4 regions of the Streptomyces sp. NPDC045470 genome follow, and region 1 is predicted to be linked to each of the others. Evidence: riboswitches for the same ligand, from Rfam matches in the RefSeq annotation. Region 1 holds a riboswitch; each other region holds the start of a gene.

The links. A riboswitch is a leader RNA that binds a small molecule or an ion and turns the genes downstream of it on or off. The one in region 1 is predicted to bind cobalamin.
Region 2: it holds a riboswitch for cobalamin, as region 1 does, so the genes downstream of both, AB0A97_RS09465 (ribonucleoside-diphosphate reductase subunit alpha) here and AB0A97_RS36980 (iron ABC transporter permease) in region 1, are expected to answer to the same signal.
Region 3: it holds a riboswitch for cobalamin, as region 1 does, so the genes downstream of both, AB0A97_RS37680 (hypothetical protein) here and AB0A97_RS36980 (iron ABC transporter permease) in region 1, are expected to answer to the same signal.
Region 4: it holds a riboswitch for cobalamin, as region 1 does, so the genes downstream of both, metE (5-methyltetrahydropteroyltriglutamate--homocysteine S-methyltransferase) here and AB0A97_RS36980 (iron ABC transporter permease) in region 1, are expected to answer to the same signal.

The regions. Positions count from the first base shown of each region.
Region 1 covers NZ_JBEZAN010000024.1:36,123-43,509, forward strand. Annotated here, with positions in the region: gene AB0A97_RS36935 (DUF2993 domain-containing protein) at 1-528, shown strand, start outside; gene AB0A97_RS36940 (putative leader peptide) at 786-893, shown strand; gene AB0A97_RS36945 (sulfurtransferase) at 1,027-1,872, shown strand; gene AB0A97_RS36950 (DUF1416 domain-containing protein) at 1,923-2,213, shown strand; gene AB0A97_RS36955 (DUF3099 domain-containing protein) at 2,326-2,637, shown strand; gene AB0A97_RS36960 (DsrE family protein) at 2,719-3,084, opposite strand; gene AB0A97_RS36965 (hypothetical protein) at 3,174-4,502, shown strand; gene AB0A97_RS36970 (hypothetical protein) at 4,499-5,368, shown strand; gene AB0A97_RS36975 (FABP family protein) at 5,655-6,218, shown strand; cobalamin riboswitch at 6,214-6,351, shown strand; gene AB0A97_RS36980 (iron ABC transporter permease) at 6,534-7,387, shown strand, end outside.
Region 2 covers NZ_JBEZAN010000002.1:704,443-711,829, reverse strand. Annotated here, with positions in the region: gene AB0A97_RS09475 (transglycosylase domain-containing protein) at 1-1,151, opposite strand, end outside; gene AB0A97_RS09470 (ribonucleotide-diphosphate reductase subunit beta) at 1,319-2,386, opposite strand; gene AB0A97_RS09465 (ribonucleoside-diphosphate reductase subunit alpha) at 2,389-4,827, opposite strand; cobalamin riboswitch at 4,984-5,125, opposite strand; gene AB0A97_RS09460 (hypothetical protein) at 5,467-6,816, shown strand; gene AB0A97_RS09455 (hypothetical protein) at 6,940-7,387, shown strand, end outside.
Region 3 covers NZ_JBEZAN010000026.1:25,814-33,200, forward strand. Annotated here, with positions in the region: gene AB0A97_RS37675 (cytochrome P450) at 1-950, opposite strand, end outside; cobalamin riboswitch at 1,607-1,831, shown strand; gene AB0A97_RS37680 (hypothetical protein) at 2,050-2,958, shown strand; gene AB0A97_RS37685 (cysteine synthase family protein) at 2,955-3,980, shown strand; gene AB0A97_RS37690 (ATP-grasp domain-containing protein) at 3,977-5,308, shown strand; gene AB0A97_RS37695 (MFS transporter) at 5,301-6,602, shown strand; gene AB0A97_RS37700 (class I SAM-dependent methyltransferase) at 6,571-7,320, shown strand.
Region 4 covers NZ_JBEZAN010000022.1:104,746-112,132, forward strand. Annotated here, with positions in the region: gene nrfD (NrfD/PsrC family molybdoenzyme membrane anchor subunit) at 1-318, shown strand, start outside; gene AB0A97_RS36250 (hypothetical protein) at 315-701, shown strand; gene AB0A97_RS36255 (hypothetical protein) at 970-1,524, opposite strand; gene metE (5-methyltetrahydropteroyltriglutamate--homocysteine S-methyltransferase) at 1,654-3,972, opposite strand; cobalamin riboswitch at 4,157-4,316, opposite strand; gene AB0A97_RS36265 (cupin domain-containing protein) at 4,744-5,166, shown strand; gene AB0A97_RS36270 (SDR family oxidoreductase) at 5,213-5,962, shown strand; gene AB0A97_RS36275 (hypothetical protein) at 6,123-6,536, shown strand; gene AB0A97_RS36280 (GNAT family N-acetyltransferase) at 6,677-7,144, shown strand.

The DNA of each region.
Region 1 (7,387 bases):
GGCCGCAGCCTGGACCGGGTGGACGCCAGGATCGACGGCCTGAACGCCACCGCCGAGGGTCACACCCTGCGCATCCAGGAGCTGTCGGCGCAGTTCCACGACGTGAAGCTGACCAGCGACTACACCTCGATCGAGCGCGCCGCGAGCGCCACCGGCGAGGCCCGGATCTCGTACGCGGACCTGACCACCGCCTCGGGCAGGAACATCAAGGTGAGCTACGGCGGCGAGAAGAACGGCAAGAGCCAGGTGAAGATCTCCCCGAACCTGCCGAACCTGCCGATGCTGAACTCGCTGGAGGTCACCGGCACGGTGAGCACCGTGAACGGCGACACCGTCCGGCTGCGTGCCGACACCCTCCCGGCCCTCTGCTCCCAGCTCTCCGCCTGCCGCGACCAGGTCCGCGCACAGACCGACCACGAGTGGAAGCTGAACCGGCTGCCCGGCGGCCTGAAGCTGGACAAGGTGGTCGCGACGCGGGAGGGCCTCTCGATCTCGGCCAGCGGCAAGGACGTCAAGCTGCCCGGCTGATCCGCCCGGCACACCGCCCGGCCGGGGCTCCCCCCACCCCCGGCCGCCGGAAACAGGTCGAATCGCCACCCATCGCCCGGCCGTCCGCACACTGAGACACCTCGTCCCGCACGCCAGACCCCGACCGGCGCGCGGGCCGCGGCGGTACGGTCCGCACGCCCCTCGCACCACCCCTCCGTACCACGATACGGACCGGCACGTCTCAGCATCCGACACGCCGGTGACACGTCCCGCCGCCCCTCCCTACGATCGGTCGCATGCAGAGCTCTCTGAGCGGTTCCCGTTCGCGGGGACAGGCGATCCTCACGAAGCGGCGGGCAGTCGACCTGTGCCGCGTCGCCGCCATGCTCTGTCGCACTGCCTGACGGGCGGTCTCTTCCCCCGTCTCCGCCCGGCCCGCTGAGGCCACACCTGCCACTTCCCCACGCAGCGCCGCGTCCCTCGCCGCAGCGCGCACCGGCGTACGCGTGCCCCGTAACTGCCCCGGAGGAGAACAACATGAGCCGTAGCGACGTCCTGGTGGACGCCGACTGGGTCGAGGCCCACATCGACGACCCGAAGGTGGTCATCGTCGAGGTCGACGAGGACACCTCGGCCTACGACAAGAACCACATCAAGAACGCCGTCCGCATCGACTGGCAGAAGGACCTCCAGGACCCGGTGCGCCGCGACTTCGTCGACCAGGCGGGCTTCGAGAAGCTGCTCTCCGGGAAGGGCATCGCCAACGACGACACCGTCGTCCTCTACGGCGGCAACAACAACTGGTTCGCCTCGTACGCCTACTGGTACTTCAAGCTCTACGGCCACGACAGCGTCAAGCTGCTCGACGGCGGCCGCAAGAAGTGGGAGCTGGACTCCCGCGACCTGGTCGACGGCTCGCAGGTGCCGAACCGCCCGCAGACCGACTACAAGGCGAAGGCCCAGGACACCTCCATCCGCGCCTTCCGTGACGACGTCGTCGCCGCGATCGGCAACCTGAACCTGGTCGACGTGCGCTCCCCCGACGAGTTCAGCGGCAAGCTGCTCGCCCCTGCGCACCTCCCGCAGGAGCAGTCGCAGCGCCCCGGCCACGTGCCGAGCGCCCGCAACATCCCGTGGTCGAAGAACGCCAACGACGACGGCACCTTCAAGTCGGACGACGAGCTCAAGGCGCTCTACGAGACCGAGAACGTGGACCTGGCGAAGGACACCATCGCCTACTGCCGCATCGGCGAGCGCTCGGCGCTCACCTGGTTCGTGCTGCACGAGCTGCTCGGCCAGTCCAACGTCAAGAACTACGACGGCTCCTGGACCGAGTACGGCTCGCTGGTCGGCGTGCCGATCGAGCTCGGCGCCGCGAAGTAGGCGCACCGCCTTCCCGTTCCCCTCACCCCACCTCACCAAGGACGACTCATATGTGTGGAGCAAAGGCCGGCGGCCCGGACGCTTCGACCGCCAAGCCGGGCGAGACCACGATCCAGGGCAGCGTGACCCGCGACGGCCAGCCCGTCACCGGCTACGTGCGCCTGCTGGACAGCACCGGCGAGTTCACCGCCGAGGTCCCCACCTCGGCGACCGGGCAGTTCCGCTTCTACGCGGCCGAGGGCACCTGGACGCTGCGCGCCCTGGTCCCGGGCGCGACCGCGAAGGACCGTACCGTCGTCGCGCAGCACGGTGGCCTCGCGGAGGTCGCGATCGCCGTCTGACACGGTACGAGTACGTACGGCCGACGGGCCGCACCCCAGGGGGTTGGACGCCTTGGCCGGGGTGCGGCCCGCCGCGCTTCCCAGCCACCCCGGCCGGATCTACGGTGGAACCATGTCCGCGCACCAGCGTCCGCCCGCGCAGCGCCGGCACCGCCGGTACTTCGCCCTGATGGGCGTCTGTCTTGCCCTCTTCGTCCTGGCGTGGGGCGTGGTACGGCTGTGGTCCGTGCCGGCGGCCGTGGCGATGTGCGTGGTCGCCATGGTCATCCCGCCGTTCGCGGCGATCGTCGGCAACCGGCGGGAGCCGGGTGAGCGCTGGTGGGACGAGTCGGGCGACCCGGAGTCGGACCGGTGGTGGCGTGAGATCGACGACCACGGGCCCGGGCCGGGCTCCGGGTCCGGCTCCGGCTCGGGCCGCCGCTGAGCCACGTCCCGGGCCGTCGGCCGGGCGGCGCCCCGGGCAGCCGCCGGGCCGCCGCCCGGACCGCCCCGGGCCGCCGCGCCCTCAGTAGACGAGCGCCTGCACCCCGTCCGGCATGACCTCGCTCACGAAGACCTGCGCCCCGGCGATCCGGGCGCCCTCGATGAGGTCCTTCTCCTCGATGTCCCGGCGGGCCGCGCACTGCGTGCACACGGTGATCGTGCCGCCGCCCGCCACGATCGAGTCGATCAGATCCGGCAGCGGCGCCGCGTGCGGCAGCTCGAACTCCGCCGCGCGCCCCGGCAGCGCGAACCACGCCGACTCCCCGGTCAGCCACAGCGAGACGTGCACCCCGCTGGCCACGGCCACCGCCGCCACCGTGAACGCCTGCGAGCACCGCTCGGGGGCGTCCGCCCCCGCCGTCACCTTGATCACCAGCTTCTTCGCCATACGGCCACTTTAGAACGCTTGCCAACGCAACCATTCGGCCCCGCAGTTGGTCAGTTGTCCGACCAGCACACGATCTTTCTGGGGGCCACGTGCAGCCCGACCGTCCTGACCAGCCACCCCGCCCGGGGTTATGGCGCCGCCTGGCGCACCGTGCGGGCGGTACGCGCCCGCTGATCGCCCTGGGCGCCGCGCTCGGTGTCGTCGGGGGCGTGGCCACGGGCTACGCCGTCCAGTACGGACGGCCGCCGACACCGTTGCCGCCGTTGGCCGCGGGCGTGGCGGCCCAGTCGGCGCAGGGGACCGGGGAAGCGGCGCCACGGCCTGCGGCTGCGCCGTGGTCCGACGGTGATCTGGACGTGCTGCTCGCCCCACGTCCGGCCGGGGCGCGGCCACAGGTCTTCGGCCGTCACCGGCTACGGCTGGACGAGTTCGCCGCGGACTACACCGGGCCCGGCGAACACTTCAAGGCGCTGGTCACGAGCGGCTTCCAACGGGTCGCGCACGACATCTGGGGCCTCGGCGACCTCACCGTCCGGACCGATCTCGTCCAGTTCCGCGACATGTGGGACGCGAGCGCTGCGCGGTATGTGCGGGAGGGGCGGGAGAACAGTTCGACGCGGCACGCGCACGAGGTGAAACTGGCCGGGACCGCCTCCGGCGCGCTGCACGTGGAGGCAGAGGCGCGGGAGTTCCCGGGCAGCGCGCCCCTGTACACCGCCCGCGCGCTGGCCCGGCGTGGCACGGTCGTCATGGACATGACCTTCCAGGACACAAAGCCCCTCGACGAGGCCGCCCTGCGCCCCCTGGCCCAGCGACAACTCGACAATCTCATGAAGGCCCCGGCCCAAGCCCCGCCCCGCACCATGGGCGATCCGCAGGCCACCGGCGCGGGAGCCACCGCGCTCCGCGCCGAGCTGCTGCCCGCCCCGGGAGGGCCCGCGTACGGGCCCGATCCGGGCTCCTTCCGCAACGACAGCACGGTCGGCGCCGAGCAGTCCGAGCTGCTGGCACGGCAGCTGTCCGCCTGGCTGCCCGACGGGCGGCGGGACGCCTTCTTCTCCGCGCTGCGGCGCCGGGGCGTCGTCGAGTCGGCCGTACGCACGTACCGGGCGCCCGGCCAGATCCTGGAGGTGCAGCTCCTGCGCCTGAAGCCGGGCGCCGCCGGCGGCCTCCCCGCCGCCCTCGTGGGCGACGGAGTCCGTACCGGGCCGCGTGCGGCGGACCACCCCGACGCGCGCTGCGTCCTGCCCGCGGAGTCCGGCCCGGAAGGCATGGCAGCGATGCTGTGCGCCGGGGAAGTGCGAGACCGCCTGGTCGTCCTGACCGCCTACGGGCCCGAAGGGCTGGACACCTCGCGCGGGGCCCGGCACCTGTCCCAGCAGCTCCGACGGTCCGGCACGCACGGAGGCACCGCATGACCGACAGCAGCTCACTGACCGTGGACGGCCCCGCCGGCCCGGCGGACCCCGGCACACCGCCTGCCGCCGGCCGCCCGCGCCACCTCCGCCGGTCCCTCCCACGCGTCGCGGCGGCCCTCGTGGTCTGCGGCCTCCTCGGCACCGGCATCGCCTACGGGATCACCGCGGCGGACCGTACCGACCTGCCCGGTCTGGGCACGCCGGGCGACGGCCGCTGGCCGTACCCGGAACAGCACCGGCCACCGCTCCCCCACGGCGCGCCCGCCCCCTTCGCGAAGACGCCCGGCGCCACCGCCGGCGGTCCCTCCGGCGTCCACCACGCCGACCTCGGCGGTCTGCGCCTGACCGCTCCCGAGGGTGCCGCGGTGGACCTCGACAAGACCGGCGGGAAGGACGCGCCGGACACCGCCGCCTTCACCGCGGAGTACGAGGCTCCCTCCGGCGACCTGCTGCGACGGCACCTGGCCGACTACGCCCCGCGCCGTACCGCCTCCCGCGGCTGGACCATGCCGGACGGCACCCGGGCCCGGGTCCACCTGGTCCAGTTCGAGAGCGCGGCGGTGGCCCAGTACTTCCGCCTGACGGTGCTGAACGACTGGAAGGGCACGGTCGTCAACCTGCGGGACGCGCGGACCGTCGTACGGGACGACGGTTACGAGTCGGCCGTGCAGGCGCGGCCGGGCGACGTCCTCGACTCCGCTGTGGAGGTGTACCGGCAGACCGGCTCCGGAGGCGCCCGCTCCGTGCGGTACGCCTACCTGTTCGCCGGCGACACCGTCGCCCTCGTCGTCCACTCCCGCCCCGGCGGCACCGTACCGACGGCCTTCTACCAGACCGTCGCCCTCCAGCAGCAGCTCCTGAGCTGAACCGGCGGCGCCGGGTGTCCCGGGTGCGTCAGGCGCCCGGGGCTCCCGGCGGGACCGACCTCACAGCGCCACCACCGAGCACGCCGACTAGACTCGCTTCCGGTCCGTAACACCTCACTCCGTCCGAGGAGCGCGCTCGTGCTTGAGGCAGTCTTCACCACCCTGCTCGTCCTGGTCGCCGTCGGCGTCGTCGCCTTCGCCGGGCTGACCTGGAAGAAGCTGTACCAGGGCCAGCGCTGAGAACCCCGAACACACCAGACTTCCCCGACACAGATCGCCTGAGCTGATGATCGAGATCCCGTCCGACCTGAACCCGGCCCTCGTGCCCCTCGCCTTCCTGCTCGGCAACTGGGAGGGTGCCGGCGTCGCCGACTTCCCCGGTTCCGAGAAGTGCAACTTCGGCCAGGAGGTCACCTTCACGCACGACGGCCGTGACTTCCTCGAATACACCTCGCACAGCTGGGTGCTCGACGGCGAGGGCAAGAAGGTCGCTCCGCTGGAGACCGAGTCCGGCTACTGGCGCATCGACAAGGACCGCAAGGTCGAGATCGTGATGATCCGCGACGGCGGCGTCGCGGAGGTCTGGTACGGCGAGCTGGCCGACCAGAAGCCGCAGATCGACCTGGCCACCGACGCCGTGGCGCGGACCGCGGCCTCCGGCCCGTACAGCGGCGGCAAGCGCCTGTACGGGTACGTGAACAGCGACCTGATGTGGGTCGGCGAGAAGGCCACCCCCGAGGTGCCGCTGCGTCCGTACATGTCGGCGCACCTGAAGAAGGTCGTCGACCCGCGCGAGTGGGCCAAGGACATCAAGGACCTGCCGGACGACGGCATCGCCTTCTTCAAGTAGACAAGCAGACCTCCACAGGTCGCAGAGCGCCCCGGCGGGGGAAGTCCGGTGAGAGTCCGGCGCTGACCCGCAACGGTGTGCGGAACCGCGTGTTCCGCCAGCCCGATCACCCGCGGGGGCGCCGGTTCCTGATCAACTCGCCGTGGACTGCGAGGGGACACCGCCGCGGGCCTCGCGCCACGCGCCGTCACCCCGGACCGTACGGACGCGGCCCGAGCCGAAGGCGTACGCCCCTTGGCCGCCCCAGCCCGTACCGCCGCCTCCGCCTCCGCACCCGTCGGGCCCGACGGTGACCGGCCCCGTACCGGCTCGCCGCTGCCCACCGTGCCGCTGGCCGCCGGGCTCGCCGTCGTGCTGCTCGCGTCCCTGGTGTGCGGCGTCGGCCTCGGCGCCTCCGGTGTCGGGTGGGGCGAGGTGCTGCGCCACCTCGGCGCCGGGCTGAGCGGCGGGACCATCACCTCCGACGAGGTCTCCGCCTACACCATCGTGTGGGAGCTGCGCTTCCCGCGCACGCTGCTGGCCGCCGTCGTCGGCGCCGGGCTGTCCGCCATCGGCGTGGCCGTCCAGGCCCTGGTGCGCAACGCCCTCGCCGACCCCTTCGTGCTCGGCATCTCCTCCGGCGCCGCGGTCGGCGCCAACGCCGTCCTGCTCTTCGGCTCGCTCGGCGCCCTCGGCGTCTGGGCCCTGTCCACCGCCGCCTTCGGCTCGGCGCTGCTGGCCATGGTGCTGGTCTACGCGGCGGCCCGCAGCGCGCACGGCCTGACCCCGTTGCGCCTGGTCCTGACCGGCTCCGCCATGTACTACGGCTTCTCCGCCCTCTCCACCCTGATGGTCTTCGCCGCCGACCGGGGCGAGGCGGCGCGGTCCGCCATGATGTGGCTGCTCGGCAGCCTCAGCGGGGCGGGCTGGGGCTCGCTGCCGGTCGCCGCGGTGGCGGTGGCCGGGGCGCTGCTGTACCTGATGCTCTCCGCGGGCCGGCTGAACGCGCTGGCCATGGGCGACGAGTCGGCCGCCGCGCTCGGCGTGGACCCCGGGCGGCTGCGCCGGGAGCTGTTCGCGGTCACCGCGGCCGTCACCGGCGCGGTGGTCGCGGTCAGCGGGGCGATCGGCTTCGTGGGGCTGATGGTGCCGCACGTGACGCGGATGCTGGTGGGCGCCGGGCACCGCCG
Region 2 (7,387 bases), on a different contig from region 1:
ACGCCCGCGGTGTCGGCGTTGTTCGCGAAGTGCTTCGTCGCGTCCGGGCCGCCGTAGAGCGCGACGACCGCGCCGTCCCGGGGCCGTACGGAGGCGGCACCGCATTCCACGTACGCGTCGGCGGCACGCTTCTTCGGGTCGATGCCGCGGCGCCGTTCGTCCTCCACGGCTTTCGCCAGCCGCGCCACCTTGTCCTTCTCGAAGGTGGTGTGGACGCGGTAGCCGCCGCGGGCCAGATCGCGGTCGGTCAGGTCCGTACGGCTCCTGAGGTATTTCTTCGCGGCGTCGACGAGATAACCGGTCTGGCCTTTCTGACTGGTCGGTGTGACCGGTTCGCGCGGCTCCGGGAACGTCGTGTAGCGGGCGCGCTCCTCCCGGCTCATCAGACCGGTCTCCACTTCGCGGTCCAGAATCCACTTCCAACGCTCCACCGCCCGCTCGTGGTTGGCGTCGCTCAGCGCCGGATCGTACTGCTCGGCGCCCTTGAGCAGCGCGGCCAGCGCCGCGCCCTGGCTGGGGTCGAGGCTCTTGGCGGGAATGCCGTAGTAGGCGTTCGCGGCGGCCTGGATGCCGAACGAATTCCGCCCGAAATAGCTGGTGTTGAGGTAGCCCTGCAGGATCTCCGACTTGGACTTGCGGTGGTCCAGCTTCAGCGCGATGAAGAATTCCTTCACCTTGCGCTTGAGGGTCTGGTCCTGCGAGAGGTACGTGTTCTTCACGAACTGCTGGGTGATGGTGGAACCGCCCTGGGCATCCTGGCCCTTGGCCATGTTCACCGCGGCGCGGGCGATACCGGAGAGCGAGACGCCGGAATCGGAGTAGAAACTCGCGTTCTCGGCGGCGATGACGGCGTGTTCGACAGGGTCGGGCACCTGGGCGAGGGTGACGTTCTGCCGGTTGACGGCGCCCTCGCTGACCATCTGGCTGCCGTCCGCCCAGTAGTAGACGGTGGCTTCCTGGCGCGAGGCGGCGTTCTCGTCCGGGATGTCGACCTGTGCGTAGACGATGAGGAAGAGCCCGGCGAGACCGGCCGCGCCGACGGCGGCGGCGCCGAGCTGCTGTCTCCAGGACGGCAGCCAGCGGCGCCGGCCGCCGCGGCCCTGGCGGGGATAGTCGATGAACCGTTTCCTCGGTTGCTCGCTGCCCTTCATGCAAGGGGAGAGCTGGCGGGCCGGGGCAGGGTTGCCGTCGCCCGCACGTTGTCATCGACTCATCAAATCCGATCCGGATTCGTCGGACATAAAGAATACGGGCGGTGCCGGTCCGCCGTCGTGGACCGGCACCGCCCGGTTGCTCGACCCGCCGGGTCAGAACCGGATCAGAACTCGTCGTCGAAGGAGACCGAACCCTCGACTGCGACCTGGTAGGCCGAGGCGCGCCGCTCGAAGAAGTTGGTCAGCTCCTGGACGTTCTGCAGCTCCATGAAGGAGAACGGGTTCTCCGAGCCGTACACCGGCGCGAAGCCGAGGCGCTGCAGACGCTGGTCGGCGACGCACTGGAGGTACTCGCGCATCGACTCGGTGTTCATGCCCGGCAGCCCCTCGCCGCACAGGTCACGGCCGAACTGGAGCTCGGCCTCGACGGCCTCCTTGAGCATGTCGGTGACCTGGCCCTCCAGCTCGTCGTCGAAGAGGTCGGGCTCCTCCTCGCGCACTGTGTCCACGACCGAGAACGCGAACTCCATGTGCATGGTCTCGTCGCGGAAGACCCAGTTGGTGCCGGTCGCCAGGCCGTGCAGCAGACCGCGCGAGCGGAACCAGTACACGTACGCGAAGGCGCCGTAGAAGAAGAGGCCCTCGATGCAGGCCGCGAAGCAGATCAGGTTCAGCAGGAAGCGGCGGCGGTCGGCCTTCGACTCCAGCCGGTCGATGGACTCGACCGAGTCCATCCACTTGAAGCAGAACTCGGCCTTCTCGCGGATGGAGGGGATGTTCTCCACGGCGGCGAACGCGGCCGCGCGGTCCTCCGGATCGGGCAGGTAGGTGTCCAGCAGCGTCAGATAGAACTGGACGTGCACGGCCTCCTCGAAGAGCTGCCGGCTCAGGTAGAGCCGCGCCTCGGGGGAGTTGATGTGCTTGTAGAGCGTCAGGACCAGGTTGTTCGCCACGATCGAGTCACCGGTCGCGAAGAACGCGACGAGCCGGCCGATCATGTGCTGCTCGCCGGGCGACAGCTTGGCGAGGTCGGCCACGTCGGAGTGGAGGTCGACCTCCTCCACGGTCCAGGTGTTCTTGATCGCGTCCCGGTAGCGGTCGTAGAAGTCCGGGTAGCGCATCGGGCGCAGGGTCAGCTCGAAGCCCGGGTCGAGCAGGTTCTTGCTGCCGGTGGTGGCGGTGTGCGAGGCGGCAGCGGACGTCGTCTCGTTCTTTTCGGGTGCGGTCGTCATGATTACTGGCATGCCTCGCAGGACTCGGGGTTTTCCAGGGAGCAGGCGACGGCCTCGGGGTCGGCCGCCTGGGCGGGGACGGGAGCGGTCTGCGCGCCCCCGCCCGTACCGCGCGCGGACTGGGCGATACGGGTCGCCGGCCGCGAGCGGAGGTAGTAGGTGGTCTTGATGCCGCGCTTCCAGGCGTACGCGTACATCGAGCTGAGCTTGCCGATGGTCGGGGACGCCATGAACAGGTTCAGCGACTGGCTCTGGTCGAGGTAGGGCGTACGGTCCGCCGCCATGTCGATCAGCGCGCGCTGCGGGATCTCCCATGCCGTGCGGTACAGCGCGCGGGTCTCGGCGGGAATCCAGTCCAGCTCCTGCACCGAGCCGTTGGCCTCGCGCAGTGCGTCACGGGTGCGGGCGTCCCACAGGCCCAGCGCCTTCAGCTCCTCGATCAGGTACGCGTTGACCTGGAGGAACTCGCCCGACAGCGTCTCGCGCTTGAACAGGTTCGAGACCTGCGGCTCGATGCACTCGTACACGCCCGCGATGGAGGCGATGGTGGCGGTCGGCGCGATGGCCAGCAGCAGCGAGTTGCGCATACCGGTCTTCGCGATACGGGCGCGCAGCGCCGCCCACCGGTCCGCCCAGCGCGGCTCGGCGTTCGGGTAGTGGTCCGGGTGCAGGACGCCCCGGGCCGTACGCGTCGCGGACCAGGCCGGGTGCGGGCCGTGCCGCTCGGCGAGGCCGGCGGACGCCTCGTACGCCGCGAGCATGATCCGCTCGGAGATACGGGTGGACAGCTCGCGCGCCTCGGGCGAGTCGAAGCCCAGCCGCAGCCGGAAGAAGACGTCCTGGAGGCCCATCAGGCCCAGGCCCACCGGGCGCCAGCGGGAGTTGGAGGTGCCGGCCTGCTCGGTCGGGTAGAAGTTGATGTCCACCACGCGGTCGAGGAAGGTCACCGCGGTGCGGACCGTGGCGTCCAGCCGCTCCCAGTCCATCTCGCCGTTGTCACCCAGGTGGGCGGCGAGGTTGACCGAGCCGAGGTTGCAGACGGCGGTCTCGCCGTCGTCGGTGACCTCCAGGATCTCGGTGCACAGGTTCGAGGAGTGCACGACCTTGCCGGGCTCGGCGGTCTGGTTCGCGGTGCGGTTGGCGGCGTCCTTGAAGGTCATCCAGCCGTTGCCGGTCTGCGCGAGGGTGCGCATCATCCGCGAGTACAGGACCCGGGCCGGGACCTGCTTGACGGCGCGGCCCTCGGCCTCCGCCTTGCGGTACGCGGCGTCGAACTCGTCGCCGTACAGATCCACCAGCTCGGGCGCGTCGCTGGGGGAGAACAGCGACCAGTCGGCGTCCGCCTCGACGCGGCGCATGAACTCGTCGGGGATCCAGTGCGCGATGTTCAGGTTGTGGGTGCGCCGGGCCTCCTCGCCCGTGTTGTCGCGCAGCTCCAGGAACTCCTCCAGGTCCGCGTGCCAGGTCTCCAGGTAGACGCAGGCGGCGCCCTTGCGCCGGCCGCCCTGGTTCACGGCCGCGACCGAGGCGTCCAGGGTGCGCAGGAACGGCACGATGCCGTTGGAGTGGCCGTTGGTGCCGCGGATCAGCGAGCCGCGGGCGCGGACCCGGGAGTACGACAGGCCGATGCCGCCGGCGTGCTTCGACAGCCGGGCCACCTGGTGGTAGCGGTCGTAGATCGAGTCCAGCTCGTCCAGCGGGGAGTCCAGCAGGTAGCAGGAGGACATCTGCGGGTGCCGGGTACCGGAGTTGAACAGGGTGGGCGAGGAGGGCAGGTACGACAGCGTGCTGGTCAGCCGGTACAGCTCGGCGACGTCGGCGAGTGCCCGCTCGCTGTGGTCCTCGGCCAGGCCGCAGGCCACCCGCAGCAGGAAGTGCTGCGGGGTCTCGATCACCTGGCGGGAGATCGGGTGGCGCAGCAGGTAGCGGGAGTGCAGGGTACGCAGGCCGAAGTAGCCGAACCGGTCGTCGGCGCCGTCCGTCAGCGCGCGCTCCACCAGCTCGTCCAGGCGGTCCGCGTGGGTCCGTACGAACTCCGCCGTGCTGTCGGCGATCAGGCCCTCGCGGTGGCCGACGGCGACGGAGGCGGAGAAGGCGACCGCCCCCTCCGCGGCCGCCTCCTCCGCGATGGCGCGGGTCAGCAGGCGGGCGGCCAGCTTGGAGTACTGCGGCTCGTCGCCGATCAGGCCGGCCGCGGCCTCCATGGCCAGCGAGCGCAGCTCGGCCTCGTCGGAACCGGGGTGGCGGCCGCGCAGCGCGGCGGCGGCGATCTTGCCCGGGTCGGTGGCGGGCAGGTCGACGGTGAGGTCGGTCAGCGTGTGCAGCAGGGCGGCGCCGGGGCCGTCCGTGGCCTGGCCGCCGTGGCCCTGCCGGGGCTGCGTGTCCTTCGCGGGCTGCACGACCTGCTCGGCTGCTGCGGGCTCCGTTGGCGCGATGGTCACGTGCTGCTCTCCCTCACTCGGCGGGGGCCTGGGGAGGGCACGGGGCGCGTACGGGCGTGCGGCACCCCCGGTACGGCAAGGGGCGCGCGGGCACACCGCGCAGCGTCCACCGGTCCAACCCGCGAGACCCGGACGTATCGACGTCCGCGCCGGTCCTGGCGCGGGCGTACTGTGGGCAGGTCTTCGGACTCACGGGTGCGGATTGACGCACTTCGTACACCGTTGCGGGACAGTTCCGGATTCGCACCGGATTCCCCTGCGACGACAGCGAGCACGAGCATACATCTTGTGCTGCCTCGTGCACCCACCCCCATATCTTGTGTCGCGTTGGCGCGGGGATGTCCGGAGCCGTGGTATTCGACGGCCGTTCCGGGGCGGTTTCCCGGGGTTTTCCGGGGCCTCCGAGAGGGTGCCACGCGGTGGCTCCGGGGCTGTTCCCGGGGGCCGGGGCCGTTCGCCGGGCCATCCGCCCGGCCGTTCGCCGGGCCGTCCGCCGCGGCCTGGACGGGGGCTGATGCAGGGGGCGTATTGGTGGCGCGGAATGCCCCTGACGCGTTGACCGGGGCTCCTGGAGCGTATTGGCTCCTTGTCTGCTCCGTCGGTCGGCGGGGCGGGTGGGGGCCTTGTGCGAGGGGGAACATGCGAGGAACCGGTGCGGCGCGCGGCGCCGTGCGCGTCGTGGGGCTGATGGCGGGGGCGTGCGTCGTGGCAGGGGTGCTGACGGCGTCACCGGCAGCCGCCGCGGGGCGGGCGGCTCCGGCCACCGAGCGGGTCGGTGTTGCCATGGACGGGACGCAGGGAAACGGTTTTTCGGGCGATCCGGAGCTCAGCGCGAACGGGCGGTTCGTGGCATTCACCTCGGAAGCCACCGATCTGGGGCCCACGGACACCAACGGCCAGCAGGACGTCTACGTCAAGGATTTACGGACGGGAAAGGTCGACCTGGTCAGCGTCGCCGGTGACGGCACGCCCGGTGACGCCCTCTCCGGATCGCCCGGGATCAGCGCCGACGGACGGTATGTGGCCTTCTACTCCGGCGCGGCGAACCTGGTCCCCGGCGACACCAACGGCGAGGGCGACGTCTTCGTCCACGACCGCCGCACCGTGCGCACCGTGAGTCCCACCGCGGGCGCCGGGAGGTCCCCGTACGGATACGGGGTGCAGAACTTCGCCCTCAGCGGCGACGGCCACCGCCTCGCCTTCGGCTCCTACCGCCCGGACCTGGTGCCCGGCGACACCAACGAGCGCCTGGACATCTTCGTCCACGATGTGCAGAAGGGAACGACGCGACGGGTCAGCGTGGCGAGCGACGGCACCCAGGCGAACGCCCCGTCCGCCTTCCCGTCGATCAGCGCCGGCGGCCGCCGGATCGCGTTCACCTCGAAGGCGACCAACCTCACCCCCGCCGGCCCCGGCTTCCGCCGCCCGCCGCCGCAGGACCCCCTGTACGTCCACGACATCGCCACCGGGCGCACCCGTGCGGCGAGCCTGAGCACCACGGGCGCCGTGGTCGGCGTGTCGCCGTCCCCCCGGCTCAGCCCCGACGGCCGGTACGCGGTCTTCTCCGCCCTGGCCGCGGACGTGGTGCCGGACGACACCAACGGCACGTACGACCTCTTCGCCCGCGACCTGGAGCGCGGCACCACCCGGCTGCTGTCCCGCGCGTACGACGGCGCCCAGGGCAATGGCTGGTCCTCCGCCGGGCGGCTCAGCGCCGACAACCGGCGGATCTTCTTCACCTCCGCGGCCACCAACCTGGTGCCCGGCGACACCAACGGCCAGGTGGACGGCTTCGTCCGCGACCTGCGCACCGGGCACGTCGAGCGGATCAACGTCGGTGCGGACGGCGGCCAGTCGGCGTCCTGGACGAACACCGCGGCACCCGACGCCACCGGACGGCTGGCGGCCTTCGACTCGCGCGACGAGGGGCTGGTGCCCGGGGACACGAACGGGACGGGCGACGTGTTCGTCCGGCGGCTGGAGCACTGACGCACTGACGCATGTACCGACCGACGCACCGACGCCGGGGCGCCCGGCCGGAACGGGCGTACGGCGCAGCGGCGCATCGGCACCACCCGGACACCGGCGCACCGACCAGGAGGGGAACCGAACATGAGGACCACCCGCACCACCGCCCGGAGACTCGCCGCCGTGACGGGCGTGTGCGCGCTCGCCGCGCTGCTGCCCGCGACCACGGCCGGCGCCCGTACCGCGCCGCCGTCCGACACGGAGCGGGCCAGCGTCACCGCCGAGGGGGCGCAGGCCAACGGCGGCTCGTCCGGCTCGGCGATCAGTGCCGACGGCCGGTACGTCGCCTTCGACTCCGACGCGAGCGACCTGGTGCCCGGTGACACCAACGGGCAGTCGGACGTGTTCGTGAAGGACCTGCGGACGGGCACCGTCCAGCGCGTCAACGTGGCGAGCGACGGCACCCAGGCCGGCTCCTGGTCGTCCACCCCCTCCCTCAGCGCCGACGGGCGATACGTCGCCTTCGCCTCCGACGCGGCCGACCTCGTGCCGGGCGACACCAACGCCGACACCGACATCTTCGTCCACGACC
Region 3 (7,387 bases), on a different contig from region 1:
GCGCCGTACGGGCCGGGAGGGTACAGCCGCATCGCTTCCTTCAGGACCATGTCCAGGTAGGTGAGGCGCCGCAGGTCGGCGTACTCGGGCACGGCGCGGTCACCGAGTACGCGGTCCAGTTCGGCGGCGACCCGCTCGGCCGCCTCGGGGTGGCTCCCCAGGAGGTGCAGGGTCCAGGAGACGGCGACTCCGGTGGTGTGGTGGGCGGCGAGCAGCGTCACCATGACGGTGTCGCGGATGCGCGCGGGCCGCTCGCCGGCCTCGACGAGCGCCCCGATGAGGTCGCTGCGGTCCGCGCGGCCCCCGGAGTGGTGCGCCGCGACCACCCGGTCGACCGTCGCGCGCAGGTAGGCGAGGGCCCGGTCCGCCCGCTCGGCGCGTTCCTCCCGTGTGCCCGGCACCGGTACCTGGTAGAGCCGTCCCAGGTACTCGGTGAGCACCTCCTCGAAGGCCGCGACGACGCCGTCCGGGTCCGCGGCCTCGCCTTCCAGCGCGTACGCGCAGATCATCCGCAGCGACAGCGCGGTGAGGTCCTTCTGCAGGGCCACGGGCCCGTGGCCTGCCCGCTCGGCCCAGTGGTCCGCGAGTCCGGCCGCGAGCGCGGCGAACCGTGCGAAGTGCCGCTCGTGGGACGGGCGGCCGGCCAACACCGACAGCAGGACGCGCCGCCAGGGAGTGTGTTCCTCGGCCGGCAGCACCTGCAAGTTGCCCGCCTCGCACAGCGGGGCCAGGAACTCGAACAGCCGTTCCGGCCGTTTGTCGAGGTGGGCCGTGGCTTCCAGCAGTACGGGGTCGGCGACCGACACGGCCGTCTCCGCGCCCGGCAGTTGGAACCGCACGACGGGCCCGTACTCGGCGTGCAGCCGCAGTTGGTAGATGTGCAGTCCGCCCGCCGCGGCGACCGCCCCCACCCCGCCGTCCGGCCGGGGCTCGGGTCCAGGGATCCGCATGCCAACGCCTCCTGACTGACAGCCCGGCCCCGCCGTGCGGAGTGGCCCGCGCGGCGGGAGTGAACCTCCATCATCGTCCGTATCGGCGGTGGGAAGGAGGCGGTGGCCGATCGGAGGCGGTGGTGGCGGCCGATCAGGTGGACGTCCGTTCCGCTGACCGTGTAATGCCTCCACCCGAGTCGGCCCCCGCCATCTCCTTGGCGACAGGGCTCGACGAGACCCGCAAGGCCACGACGTCGGCGCCCGAGTCCTTGGACCTGCCGCACGATCTTGTCGACGCCGTCCGGCACTTTCGCGCCACCGTGCCAGGTGTTCAGGCTCATCCCCTTCAGGGCCCCCGCGGCCTTCCCGGGCCGCGGTGAGGCGCCCCGTTCCGTACCGGGCCGCCCCAGGTCTCCCGTGCGGCTCTCCAGCCGAGGGCCCAGGGGCTCGAACCGGCCACCGGGCCCGGCGAGTGGATCTGTCGCAGGACCGTGACGAGTCGTACCGACATGACATGTTTGAGCCGGGGCAGTGCCGGTGTGCTGCACGGCAGGATCGCTGGTGACAGGCTCCCGCGGGCCGTGGGCCCGTACTGCACACATCCCGCGCCCTGTCAGCGGCACCAATCGAGACAACCCCACAGACCTCTCTGTTGCGGTGGCGGGAACACCTCTACGCTGATGTGCGCAGTCGGTTCGCGCCACTCTCCGTGGGGCGTCGTAAGAGGGAACCCGGTGGGAATCCGGGACTGTCCCGCAGCGGTGAGTGGGAGCGAAAGCCGCCGATACAGCACCGCACCCGGTCGAAGGGTGCGGGAAGCGGTGGCCGGTAGTTGTTGCCGGAAGGCCCGGCCGACATGCCCATGAGTCCGGATACCTGCCACTGCGCGCGTGCGAGCGAGAACGGACGCACGCGCTGTCCACAGTGACCGCGAGGGCTGGGTCGGTGGTACAGGCGGAGCCACGCGCGTCCCGGCGCGGCCGCCCTCTCACTCACCGGTCGAAATCCTCGGACCGGGTGCGGCGGGAGAGGGCGTGTTCGTGACCGAGGAATACCGCAGGCGATGTCTCCGGGGCGGCCGACGGCCGGGTCCGGCACGGCCGTTGTACGGTGCCCGATGCTGACCACACCCGACGGCGGCCCGGCACGGTGGGTCTCCGGCGTCTGCCAGGGGACGCTGGGCGAGCTGTTCCAGGGCCCGCTGCGCCCCGGCGGCGAGGCGGACATCGCGATCGTCTCGTTCCCCGTGGACCGTCACTCCTGGGTGTACTTCTCGCCGGGCGCCGGGCCCGACGACGAACCGTCCGACGCATCGCCCGACCGACCGCTTCTCGGCGCGAAGGCGGCGACGGCCGCGCGGCTCTTCCTGGAGCACTTCGGCCTGACGCTGCCGCCGGGACGCTGGAGCACCCACTCGGACCTGCACGTCGGAGTGGGCATGGCCAGTTCGACGGCGGACATCGTGGCGACCCTGCGCTGCCTGTTCCGGGTCTTCTCACTGCCGTACGACACCGGGGCCGTCCGCCGCGTCCTGTCGGCGATAGAGCGGGCCGACAGCGTGTTCCTCGACGAGTTCGCGCTCTACCTGAGCGGACGGCACCGGGTCGTACGGCGGCTGGGCACCGGCATCGGTTTCCACACCGCTTTCGTCATGGAGCCGGGCACGGTGGACACCGCCGCGGTCACGCCGGTGCTGCGGCGGCACTACCGGCGCTGCGCCAGGGAGTACGAGAGGTGCCTGACCGACCTCCTGAAGGGCTTCGCCTCCGGCGACCCGGCAGCCGTGGCCCGGGCCGCGACCTTCAGCAGCGTGCTGTCCCAGGAGGTACTGCCCAAGCACACCTTCGAAACCGTGCTGGCCCACCGCGAGGAGTTCGGGGCGGACGGCGTCTTCGTCGCCCACACCGGATCGCTCGTCGGTTACCTCTTCAGCTCCCGGCCGGCGCCGTCCCTGAAGGGCGAGCTGTCCGCCTTCTTCCGTTCGCTCGGTCACCAGTGCTCTTTCGCCCAAGGAGGCTACGCGTGACGACACATCCCCACATAGCCGACGCCCTCAAGATCCCCGACCTCGTCCGGCTGACGGACGGCATGGTGCTGCTGCGGTTCGAGTCGATGAAGATCTACTCCGCGCTGGCGGCCGTCCGGCAGCTCCTCGACCGGGGCACCGTCCGTACCGGACAGACCCTGATCGACAGTTCCAGCGGCATCTACGCCTACGCCCTCGCGCTGGCCTGCCACCGCTACGGCCTGCGCTGCCACATCGTGGCCTCGACCACCGTGGACGCCACCACCCTCGCCCAGTTGGAGATACTCGGCGCGACGGTCGAGCAGGTCAGACCGTCGAAGAACCTCAAGCTCGATCAGGAACTGCGGGTCCGGCGGGTACGGGAGATCCTCGCCGAACGGCCCGGCGTCCACTGGATGCGCCAGTACCACGACGACATCCACTACCTGGGCTACCAGGAGGTCGCGGACCTGGTGACCGCGGCCCTGCCGGACCGCACCCTGACGGTCGTCGGCGGCGTCGGGTCGGGCGCCTCGACCGGCGGCCTCGTGAAGCATCTGCGCCGCCGGGATCCCGGCGTCCGGCTGGTCGGGGTGCAGCCGTTCGGCAGCGTCACCTTCGGGAGCCAGGACCACCACGACCCGGAAGCCATCATCGCCGGAATCGGTTCCTCGATCCCCTTCGACAACGTCCGCCACCACCTGTACGACGCGGTGCACTGGATGGACTTCACCCACGCCATGTCCGGCGCCGTCGCGCTGCTGCGCGAGCACGCCGTCTTCGCCGGGCTGTCCACCGGCGCCGCGTACCTGACCGCCACCCACGAGTCCCGCCGCCACCCCGACCGGCTCCACCTGGTGATCGGTGCCGACACCGGCCACCGCTACGTGGAACGGGTCTACGCCCGCCACCGGGAGGCCGTGGACCTGGCCGCACTGAAGCCGACGGAGGTCGGCAGCCCCGAGGAGATGTCCATGCCCTGGTCGACGATGGCGTGGAACCGCGCCCCCTGGCCGTCCCGCCGTGAGGAGACCCGCGCATGACCGTGGTCTGCCTGGAATCGCTCACCTTCGGGCTGGGCCACCTGACGCGCGCCGCCGCCCGGCTGGGCGAGCCGCTGCGGCTGCTGACCCGCGACCCCGCTTACTACGCGTACGAGTTGGAGCGGCTGCCCGCGGGCGCCCTCGACGTGGTGGAGACCGACACCTTCGACACGGAACTGGTGGCGGAACAGCTCGCCCGTACTCCGGGCCTGCGGGGGCTGATCAGCTCGACCGACACCTGGATGCCGGTCGGCGCCGAACTCACCGCCCGCTTCGGGCTGCCCGGCCTCGACCCGGCGGTGCTGCGGCTGACCCGGGACAAGGCCGCCGTACGGGACCGGCTGTTCGAGGCCGGGCTGACCCGCGCCCGCGCGGCGGAGGCGGACAGCGGCGACCCGGCAGCGGCCGCGCTGCTGGTGAAGGCGGTGGGCCTGCCCGCGATCCTCAAGGACACCGCGGGCACCGGAAGCCAGAACGTCTGGCTGGTACGGGACGAGCGGGAGCTGGACGCGGCGCTGGCCGAGGCCGCCGGGCGGCAGCTCAAAGGCCGCCTGTTCGCCGAACCGTACTTCTCCGGGCCGGTGTACAGCGCGGAGACCCTCACCTGGGCGGGACGGACCCGGCTGCTGGGCGTCTCCAGCCGTCTGATGTCGCCCGAGCCGCACTTCCGGGAGGAGATCACCGCCTTCCCCGTGGCCTTCCCGCAACCGCGCCGGGACGCTCTGGAGCAGTGGCTGGACGGTGTGCTGGCCGCCGTCGGCTACACCGACCGGTTCGCCCACGTGGAGTTCGCCCTGACCACGGCCGGTCCGGAAGTGGTCGAGATCAACCCGCGGATCGGCGGCGCGCTCGTCGGTGAAGGGCTGTGCCGGGCCCTCGGCGTCAACGTGTACGAGGCGATGGTGGAAGCGGCCCTCGGCAGCCGCCCCGGACTCATGGACGCGGAGCTGCCCGGCGGCCCCGCCTCGGCCTTCGTCCTCGGATACCCCGAGAAGCCAGGGGTGTTCACCGGTGTCGACGGACTCGACCGGCTGCCGGACATGCCGGGTTCCCCCGCCTGGTACCCGGTCAAGCGGACCGGCGACCCCGTCGAGCACCTGGGCGACAGCCGGGGTTACGCGGGCATCGTCTACGCGGAGGGCGAGACGGCCGAACTGGCCACGCACTGCGCCGTCGCGGCGGCCAACGCCGTACGGGTGCGGACGGAGCCGTTCCATGCGGGGGACGCGACGGGACCGGGGAACGCGGCAGACGCGACCGGCACGGCGGACATGGCAGCGAACCAGGCGAGCCAGGTCGGCCAGGTGGGCCAGGACTCCAGTGACTGAACGCACAGGCGACGGTCCGGGGTTCCGCACCGCGCTGTCCACCCTCACCGGGCCGCTGCGCTTCCTGCTGCTCAGCTCCTTCCTCATCCCGCTCGGCAGTTTCATGGTCCTGCCGTTCATGTCGGTCTTCCTGCACGAGCGGCTGGGGATGGGGCTCGGGGCGGTCGGTGTGGTGCTGGCCGCCGCGTCCCTCGTGCAGTTCTCGGGAGGAGTTCTCGGCGGGGCGCTCGCCGACCGGGTGGGGCTGCGGCGCACGATGCTGTGGGCGCTGGTGGTGCGTACGGCGGGCTTCGCGGCGTTCCTGGCGGCGCTGCGGTGGCCGCCGGTGGCGGTGGCGGCGCTGATCCTGACCTGCTGCGGCGCCGCGCTGTACCTGCCCGCCAACAAGGCGTACCTGGTGCACGGTGTGGCCGAGGAGCGCCGGCCCGCGTTCCTGTCCGCGGGCAACGCGGCGCTCAACGCGGGGATGGCCGTGGGCCCGCTCGTCGCGGGGCCGTTCGTGCTGTCGTCCCCCGGCCCGCTGTTCCTCGTCGTGACGGCGCTGTTCGCCGTGGTGGCCGTGGGGCATGCGCGTCTGCCGGCGGTGGGGCCGGAGAAGGACCGGTCCAGCAGCGCACCGGCGTCCGGCCAGGGCCTGCTCACCGGTATCGCCGTCCTCCCCTTCGTCGCCAACGGCCTGGCGTTCTACCTCTACTTCCACTTCCAGCACTACCTCGCCGTGTACGCCGTCGAGCGGGCCTCCAGCGAGTTCTACAGCCTGGTGCTGCTGACCTGCTTCGTCCTGGTCATCGTCGTCCAGCCGCTCGCGTCGGGCGCCATCCGGCAGATGAGGTACCCCGTCGCGCTGGCGATCGGGTTCGCGGGCCTGGCCGCCGGGATGGCGGTCCTGGCAGCCGGTACGCGGACCGCCCTGCTGGCGGGCGGTGTCCTCATCACGCTCGGCGACATCGTGCTCTTCCTCAAGAACGACCTGGAGGCCCTGCGCCGCAGTCCGCGCTCGGACGCCGTGGTCTTCGGACAGCAGCGGCTCGCCGCCGGCCTGGGCGCCTGTGCCAGCGGCGTGCTGGGCGGGCAGCTCTACGGCTTCGGCGAACGCGCCGGGCACGCGGGCTGGTTCTGGCTGTTCGCCGCGGCCCAGTGCGTCCTGCTGCCGCCGCTCCTGCTCGCCCTGCGGCGCGGGCGCGGCACCGCTCCCGCCGACCTCACCCCCACCACCCCCCGCACGGACCTCACCGACCTCACGGAAGGAACACCGGTACCCGATGACGCACACGGGCGGATTCCAGGACGATGACTTCTGGACCGAGTTCTACGACTTCCTGTTCTCCGACGGGCGCCACGCCCAGGCCGAGGAGCTGCTCGACACCTCTCCCCTGCTGGCCTTCCCGGCCGGGGCCCGGGTGCTGGACCTGTGCTGCGGCCCGGGGGTGTTCACCGTTCCGCTCGCGCGCCGGGGATTCGGTGTGACGGGTGTGGACCGCAGCCCGGCGATGCTGGACCGCGCCCGGAAGCGGGCCGCCGACGCCGGAGTCTCCGCCCGGTACGTCCAGTCCGACATGCGGGAGTTCACCGAGCCCGGGGCCTTCGACGTGGTTCTCAACATGTTCACGTCCTTCGGCTATTTCGAGGACCCCGCCGACAACGCCCGTGTGCTGCGCACGATGCACGACTGCCTGGCGCCCGGCGGGACCCTGCTTCTGGACATGGCCGGAAAGGAACTGCTGGCCCGAAAGGTCACACCGCCGAAGGTGGTGCAGCGCGGTGACGACCTGCTGGTGCAGACCGACACGGTGCTGGACGACTGGGCACGGTTGCGCAGCGACTGGGTGCTCGTGCGGGGCGACCGGGTGACGCGTACGAGCCTGGTCTGGTTCGTCTACAGCGCCGTGGAGTTGCGGCGGATGGCCGGGGAGGCGGGCTTCCAGGAGGTCGAGGTCTTCGGTGGCTTCGACGGCCGCCCGTACGACCAGGACGCCGAACGGCTGGTGCTCCGGGCGGTCCGCGCGGCGTGACCGGGGCGCCGGGCCGCACGGCCGGCCCGGCGCCCGCACACCGTAGACGGCGCGCGGAACCGTACGC
Region 4 (7,387 bases), on a different contig from region 1:
AAGGCCGTCGAACGGCGCCTCGGCATGGTCGCGGAGACCTGGCACCAGGGGCGGGCCGGCACGCTGCTCCGCACGGCGCGGACACTCACCGCGGCCGGAGCCGCCGTCGGCGCCGCCTTCGGAGGCCGTTCCCGCACGCTGGCCGCCGCGAGCGGGCTGGCCCTGCTCGCCGGTTCCGTGTGCACCCGCTTCGGGGTCTTCGCGGCCGGCATCGCCTCCGCCGAGGACCCGAAATACACCGTCGTACCCCAACGGGCGGCCAAGGAAGCCCGCCGCACCACATCGACGCACAGCGCGGAGAGGACACAGCCCACATGACCCGCACACCCCATACCGACGAGCCGGCCCAGGTCGTGCTCAGCGCCCAGACACCGGCCGATGCCGAGGCCGTGTTCAGCACGCTGCGCAGCTGCTTCGACTCCGACCGCGCCGACGGCGACACCGCCCACGACCAGCCGCACCGGTCCGGTCACCCGACCGTCTGGACCGAGACCTTCGAAACCTCGGAGGTCCGCGGCGACGTCCGGCCGAACGCGGACCTGTCCGCCGCCGTCACCGCCGACCTCCAGGGCAGCCACTTGGCGGTGGACCGGCTGCGGGACGTGCTGACACGCGCGTTCTCCGTCCGTACGGAAGGCACGGTGTCGGGCGACCAGGAGGTCGAGCTCCAGATCGTCCTGGAGAGCACGGGGCAGAGCTGACCCCTTCCGGTGCACCATGTGTGCCGCGGGCGGGTGCGGAGCAGCCTCAGTTCTGCTCCGCACCCGCCCGACGGACGTCCGGGGCCCTCACCCCGGAGTCTGCACGCCCCGTACCAGGTACTCCGCATACACCTTGACGGTGCGGCACGCCGCCAGTTCGCGCCGACCATACGGAGACTCTGACAGTGGCGCCGAATGCCAACAACCATGGCCCCGTGCCAACTTCTGCGCATCTTCCCGCCCGCCCTTGCGAAGACTGCCAAGCCGTTCACGTGGCGGCGCGCTCCCTCCGCCACGCCACCGCGTCGGCAGTCAGCGGCGCCTGGATGTTATAGACGTCGCCGACCCGCAGGTTGCCCGGTGTGCTGAATTCACCGTGGCAATTGATGACGGAGACGGCGACCTGGGAATTCGGCTGCCAGAACGTCCGGTAGTACGGCGCGTTCGCCGCATCCGGGATCTCCAGCAACGGGACGCCGCGCCGCTCCAACAGACGCCGCAGCTTCTCGAACCGCAGCCGGGGGGCGAAGCGTCCGTACCGGGTTCGCAGCACCTCGTCGACGGACTTGTGCTTCCGGTGGGCCAGTCTGTGCACCTGCAAGGTGAAATGGTGCCCCGACCAGAGGGCGTCGGTGGATTCGCGTTCCCAGAAGAACTCGGGCAGGCCGTAGGAGTAGCCCAGGCCGGTTTCCCCGAACCTGTTCTCGCCGAAGTCCGGCCCCAGGTTTTCGGCGACGCGCTCGGGAGAATCGGTGTGGCGCAGGCCGAGCACGGCGCCGGTGGTCACGACGTCCATGTAGAACGCCAGGGAATACGGGGTCAAGTGATGTTCCTCGATAAGTGCGGGGAGAGCAGTTTACGGCCCGCCGGCCGGCCGTTCCCGAGCCGGCCGGCGGGCTGCCCCCCCGGGTCACCCCCATGAACCGGTTCTAGCTGTGGAGTTCGAAGGTGATCACGACGTGGGCAGCTCCGCGCGCACCGTCCGCGCGGCCGCGACGAGGTTCTCCAGCGAAGCACGGGTCTCGGGCCAGCCCCGGGTCTTCAGACCGCAGTCGGGATTGACCCACAGCCGCTCGGCCGGGATGGCGCCGAGGCCCTTGCGCAGCAGGCTCGCCGCCTCCTCGGCGCTCGGCACGCGGGGCGAGTGGATGTCGTACACGCCCGGGCCGGCCTCCCGCGGATAGCCGTGTTCGGCCAGTTCACGGGCCACCTGCATGTGTGAGCGGGCCGCCTCCAGGCTGATCACGTCGGCATCCAGATCGTCGATGGCCTGCACGATGTCACCGAACTCGGCGTAGCACATGTGTGTATGGATCTGCGTCCGGTCCCGCACCCCGCCGGTGGTGAGGCGGAACGCCTCGGTGGCCCAGGCGAGGTAGGCGGGACGGCCGGCGGCGCGCAGCGGCAGCGTCTCGCGCAGCGCCGGCTCGTCGACCTGGATGACCGAGGTGCCGGCCGCCTCCAGGTCGCCGACCTCGTCACGCAGGGCCAGCGCCACCTGCCGGGCGGTGTCGCCGAGCGGCTGGTCGTCCCGGACGAACGACCAGGCGAGCATGGTGACCGGGCCGGTCAGCATCCCCTTGACCGGACGGTCGGTGAGCGACTGCGCGTACCGCGTCCACCGCACCGTCATCGGCTCGGGCCGCGAGATGTCGCCCGCGAGGACCGGCGGCCGGACGTACCGCGTGCCGTACGACTGGACCCAGCCGTGCTGTGTGGCGAGATACCCCGTCAGCCGCTCGGCGAAGTACTGCACCATGTCGTTGCGTTCGGGCTCGCCGTGCACGAGGACGTCGATGCCCGCCTCCTCCTGGAAGGCGAGCACCTCGCGGATCTCGTTCCCGATGCGTTCCTCGTACCCGGCCGTGTCCAGGCGTCCCGCCCGCAGGTCGGCGCGGGCGGCGCGCAGTTCGGCGGTCTGCGGGAAGGAGCCGATGGTGGTCGTCGGCAGCAGCGGCAGGCCGAGGTGGGCCCGCTGGGCGACGGTCCGTTCCCCGTACGGCGCCGAGCGGCGGCCGTCGGCGTCGGTGACGGCGGCGGTACGGGCCCGTACGGCGGGGTCGCGGGTGATCGCGGAACCGGCGCGGGACGCCAGGTCGGCGCGGTTGGCGGCCAGTTCGGCGGCGATCGTGTGGGTGCCCTGCGCGAGGCCGCGGGCGAGCGTGGCGACCTCGGCGGTCTTCTGCCGGGCGAACGCGAGCCAGCGCAGGACCTGCGGGTCGATGTCCCGCTCGGCGGTGGCGTCCAGCGGCACGTGCAGCAGCGAGCAGGAGGCGGCCACGTCGACCCGGTCGGCCAGACCCAGCAGCGTACCGAGCGTGGCCAGCGACTTCTCGTAGTCGTTGATCCAGATGTTGCGGCCGTTGACGACTCCGGCGACCAGCCGCTTGCCGGGCAGGCCGCCGGCGGCGGCGAGCGCGTCCAGGTTGCCCGCCGCGGCCTCGGTGAAGTCCAGCGCGAGACCGTCGACGGGCGCCTTGGCGAGTACCGGCAGGGCCTCGCCGAGCTGGTCGAAGTACGAGGCGACCAGCAGCTTCGGGCGGTCGGCGAGCGTACCGAGGACGCGGTAGGCGCGCTCGGCGGCGTTGAGGTCGGCCGGGGTGCGGTCCTGCACCAGGGCGGGCTCGTCCAACTGCGCCCACTCGGCGCCGGCCGCGCGCAGGTCCGCCAGTACCTCCGCGTAGACGGGCAGGAGCCGGTCGAGCAGGGTCAGCGGGTCGAAGTCGGCGGCCACACCGGGGGCCGGCTTGGACAGCAGGAGGTAGGTGACCGGGCCGACGAGGACCGGGCGCGGGGTGTGACCGAGCGCGAGTGCCTCCCGCACCTCGCCGACCTGCTTGGCGGAGTCGGTGGAGAAGACGGTGTCAGGCCCCAACTCGGGCACGAGATAGTGGTAGTTGGTGTCGAACCACTTGGTCATCTCCAGCGGCGCCACGTCCTGCGTCCCGCGCGCCATCGCGAAGTAGCCGTCCAGGGCGTCGGCCTCGACGGCGGCGCGGTGGCGTTCCGGGACAGCGCCGACCATGACGCTGGTGTCCAGCACATGGTCGTAGTACGAGAAGTCACCGGTCGGCACCTCGTGGATGCCGGCGTCGGCCAGCTGCTGCCAGTTGGAACGGCGCAGGTCCTTCGCGGTCTCCCGGAGGGCGTCCGCGGTGACGCGGCCCTTCCAGTACCCCTCGACGGCCTTCTTCAGTTCCCGGTGCTGTCCCTGGCGGGGGTAGCCGTACACGGTGGCCCGTGCTGCCGCGGCTGCGGGCTTCGCTGTCACGGAACTCTCCTTCGCGAGCGTGATCTTCTCCGAGCCCGGTGACGGGACGAGAACGCGAAGGAATGACGCACCGGACGGGCCACCCGGCGCCGAACGGCACCCATGCCCGCCTGCTGTGGTCGCCGACCCGCCCTCGAGGTCACCGGAAGGTCCGCGCACGTACGGACGCGCGCGGGCAACGGGCAGGTCTTCGGACTCGCGGGCACGCCTGCCGGACCATCGTCCGGCGGACACCTATTGGCCGTCGCTTCCCGGATCCGCGGCCCGGATCCAGTGCGTATGACGGCGGTCGTTCCCGCTCACCGCTGCGGGGCAGTCCCGGATTCCCACCGGGTTCCCTCTTACGACGCGCCTGCCTGGCGGGCAGGGCGAACCAGCTGCACCGGACAGCGTAGATCGGTCGCACCCGGTAGGGACACCCTTGTTCACATGGTGGTACGTGAGATGGGACACGGGGGGGAGGGGTGGGGGCGGGCGGGGGCGGAGCCGGGCGGGACGGCGGGGACGGGGACGGGCGGAGCCGGGTCGGACGGGCGGGGCCGAGGCTCCGTACGGCGTCCCGGATGTGTCCGGATCGGCGCTCACCGGGCATGCCGGGGGTCTGAACAATGGGACATCTCCCGGCCGGGCCGCTTACCGGCGGGCCGTTCGCCGAGGCCTGGTGCCGTACACCGGGGGGCCGGCACCGCACACCGGGGCGGCACCGCCATCGCTACCGATACCGGCACAGGCACCGGCGCCGGCATCGGCACCGCAGAAGGAGGACCCGCCATGCCCGGCACCCACGAACACCCGCCCTCGGAGGCATGGAAGTCCGCGCTCACCGTGCTGCAAGAGGTCGTCCCGCCCGCCATCCCGGAGGGCGCGCACGTGTCGACCGTCCAGATCGAGTACCCGCCCGGCGACCAGGGTGCCCCGCCGCACCGCCACCCAGGGCCGGCCTTCGGGTACGTGCTGGAGGGCGAGATGCGCTTCGAACTGGAAGGTGAGCCGGAGCGGATCGTCCGCGCCGGGGAAGCGTTCTGGGAGCCCGGCGGTGACGTCATCCACTACCAGGACGGCAACGCCCTCACCGACACGCGGCTGCGCTTCGTCGTCACCATGCTCTGCGTACCGGGGCAGCCCATGTCCGTCCTGGTCGACGACGAAGAACTCAAACAGCGCGCTCACCTGCGCGCACCCCGGGAGCCCTGACGCCTCTCCGCCCCAGCGGGCGCCAACAGCGCGAGGAGCAGACGAAGTGAAGATCGTGGTCATCGGAGGCACCGGCCTCATCGGCGGCAAAGTGGTCGGCAGACTCACCGAGCGCGGACACGAGGCCGTGCCCGCCGCGCCCAGTACGGGCGTCAACACCCTCACCGGCGAGGGCCTCGACACCGCGCTGGCCGGAGCCCAGGTGGTCGTGGACGTGGCCAACTCGCCCTCCTTCGAGGAGTCGGCGGTCCTGGAATTCTTTACCACCTCCACCCGCAACCTGCTGGCCGCCGAGGCCACGGCGGGCGTCACGCATCACCTGGCGCTGTCGATCGTCGGCATCGACGACCTGCCCGACAACGGCTACTTCCGGGCGAAGGTGGTCCAGGAGCGGCTGATCAAACAGGGCCCGATTCCCTACTCGATCCTCCGGGCGACACAGTTCTTCGAGTTCGTCAGAGGCATCGCCGACGCCGCCACCGACGGCGACACCGTGCGCGTACCACCCGTGCTCTTCCAGCCCCTGGCCGCCGAGGACGTCGCCGAGGCGGTGACCAAGGCCGCCGTGGAAATCCCGCAGAAAGCCACCACCGAAGTGGCCGGCCCCGAAGTCTTCCGCTTCGACGAACTCGTCGCCCGGGCCCTGCACGCCTGGCACGACCCGCGCACGGTCGCCCCCGACCCGCACGCCCGCTACTTCGGCTCCGAACTCACCGAACGCAGCCTCGTCCCCGACGAGGGCAGCGCCCGACTGGCCACCACCCGCTTCGAGGACTGGCTGCGTACGTCTTCCTGAACACGGCGAGGCAGGCATACACGTTGCTCGCGGTCCGAGGACGGGTTCGATCAGATCAAGCGACACACCGCGCGTGCCGCCAGGTCCGGTGGGTGGGGGCGCTCACACCCTTCACTGCGAGCATTTCTACGTTGTGGGCGAACGCGGAAAGGTGTCCGAAGTGCAGACTCGGACCGCTCAGATGGAAACGGCCGGCGGCCGCATCGACCTGCGGCATGCCGGGCAGGGAAGGAACTTGTTGTTCGTGCACGGTCTGATGGTCGACGGACACCTGTGGGACCCGCTGGCCCCGGGACTGCACGACCGGTTCCACATCGTGCTGCCCGACATGCCGTTAGGGGGACACCGCACGCCGCTCGAACCGGACGCGGACTGTTCCCTGGAGGCGCACGCTCGGTCGCCATCGCGGAGCGTTCACGCGCCTTCGTGTCGCTCGACGAGCCGGACCGGCTCGTCGAGCGTCTCCTCGAATTCATCGACGACGGCAGACCATCACAGGACGCGACGTAAAAAGGAGGGACACATCGCACCCACCGACCCCACGGCCGAGAAACTGGAAACTACCCACCCCTGAACGGTTGTCTCCCGGCCTTGACCGAGTGCAGCGCTCCGCGACGTCACCCAGTTACCGCGAGTAGCTGAGCGTTCCAATGCCGATCACATCCCCATCGCACCCCCCTCGCATCCCCATCACCCCCAACCGAAAGGCAGGGCATGCAAGACGTACGCCGGGCCCGTACGACCGACCACACCACCCTCGTGGAGTGCGTCCAGCGCTGGTGGGGCGACTCACGCACCCCGGAACAAGCGAGGGAACTCTCCCTGCTGCTGCCACGCCTCTTCCTGCAACACTTCGCGGACACCAGTCTGGTGCTGGAGGACGTGCGGGGAATCCGGGCGTTCCTCGTAGGCTTCCACTCCGCCGACCACGCGGACCAGGCGTACATCCACTTCGTCGGAGTGGACCCCGAGTTGCGCCAGCAGGGCGTCGCTCGCCGCCTCTACACCACCTTCTTCGAACGCGCGGCAGCAGCCGGCCGCACCGAGGTACGCGCCATCACCTCGCCGCACAACACCGGTTCCATCGCCTTCCACAGGGCCCTGGGCTTCACCCCGTCGGCCCCGATCGCGGACTACGACGGTCCCGCGCTGGACCGGGTGACTTTCCGCCGCGCCCTTTGAAGAGGCGGAGGTGGCGGGCGGGCATCCCCTGTGTGGGGCCCGCCCGTTGCCCGGCGGGTAGGACCATCCCCGCACGCGCGGGGACCGCAGGATGCGGAGGCGCCGTTCGGTGTCGGGAGTGGGACCATCCCCGCACGCGCGGGGACCGCAGGCTTCGACCAGCGGTTTCGTCAGGCGTGGTGGTGGTTTTTCCTTACTTTCAGGGAATCCGGCGAATGCTGCGAAAGCTGCCTCTTCTTGGTC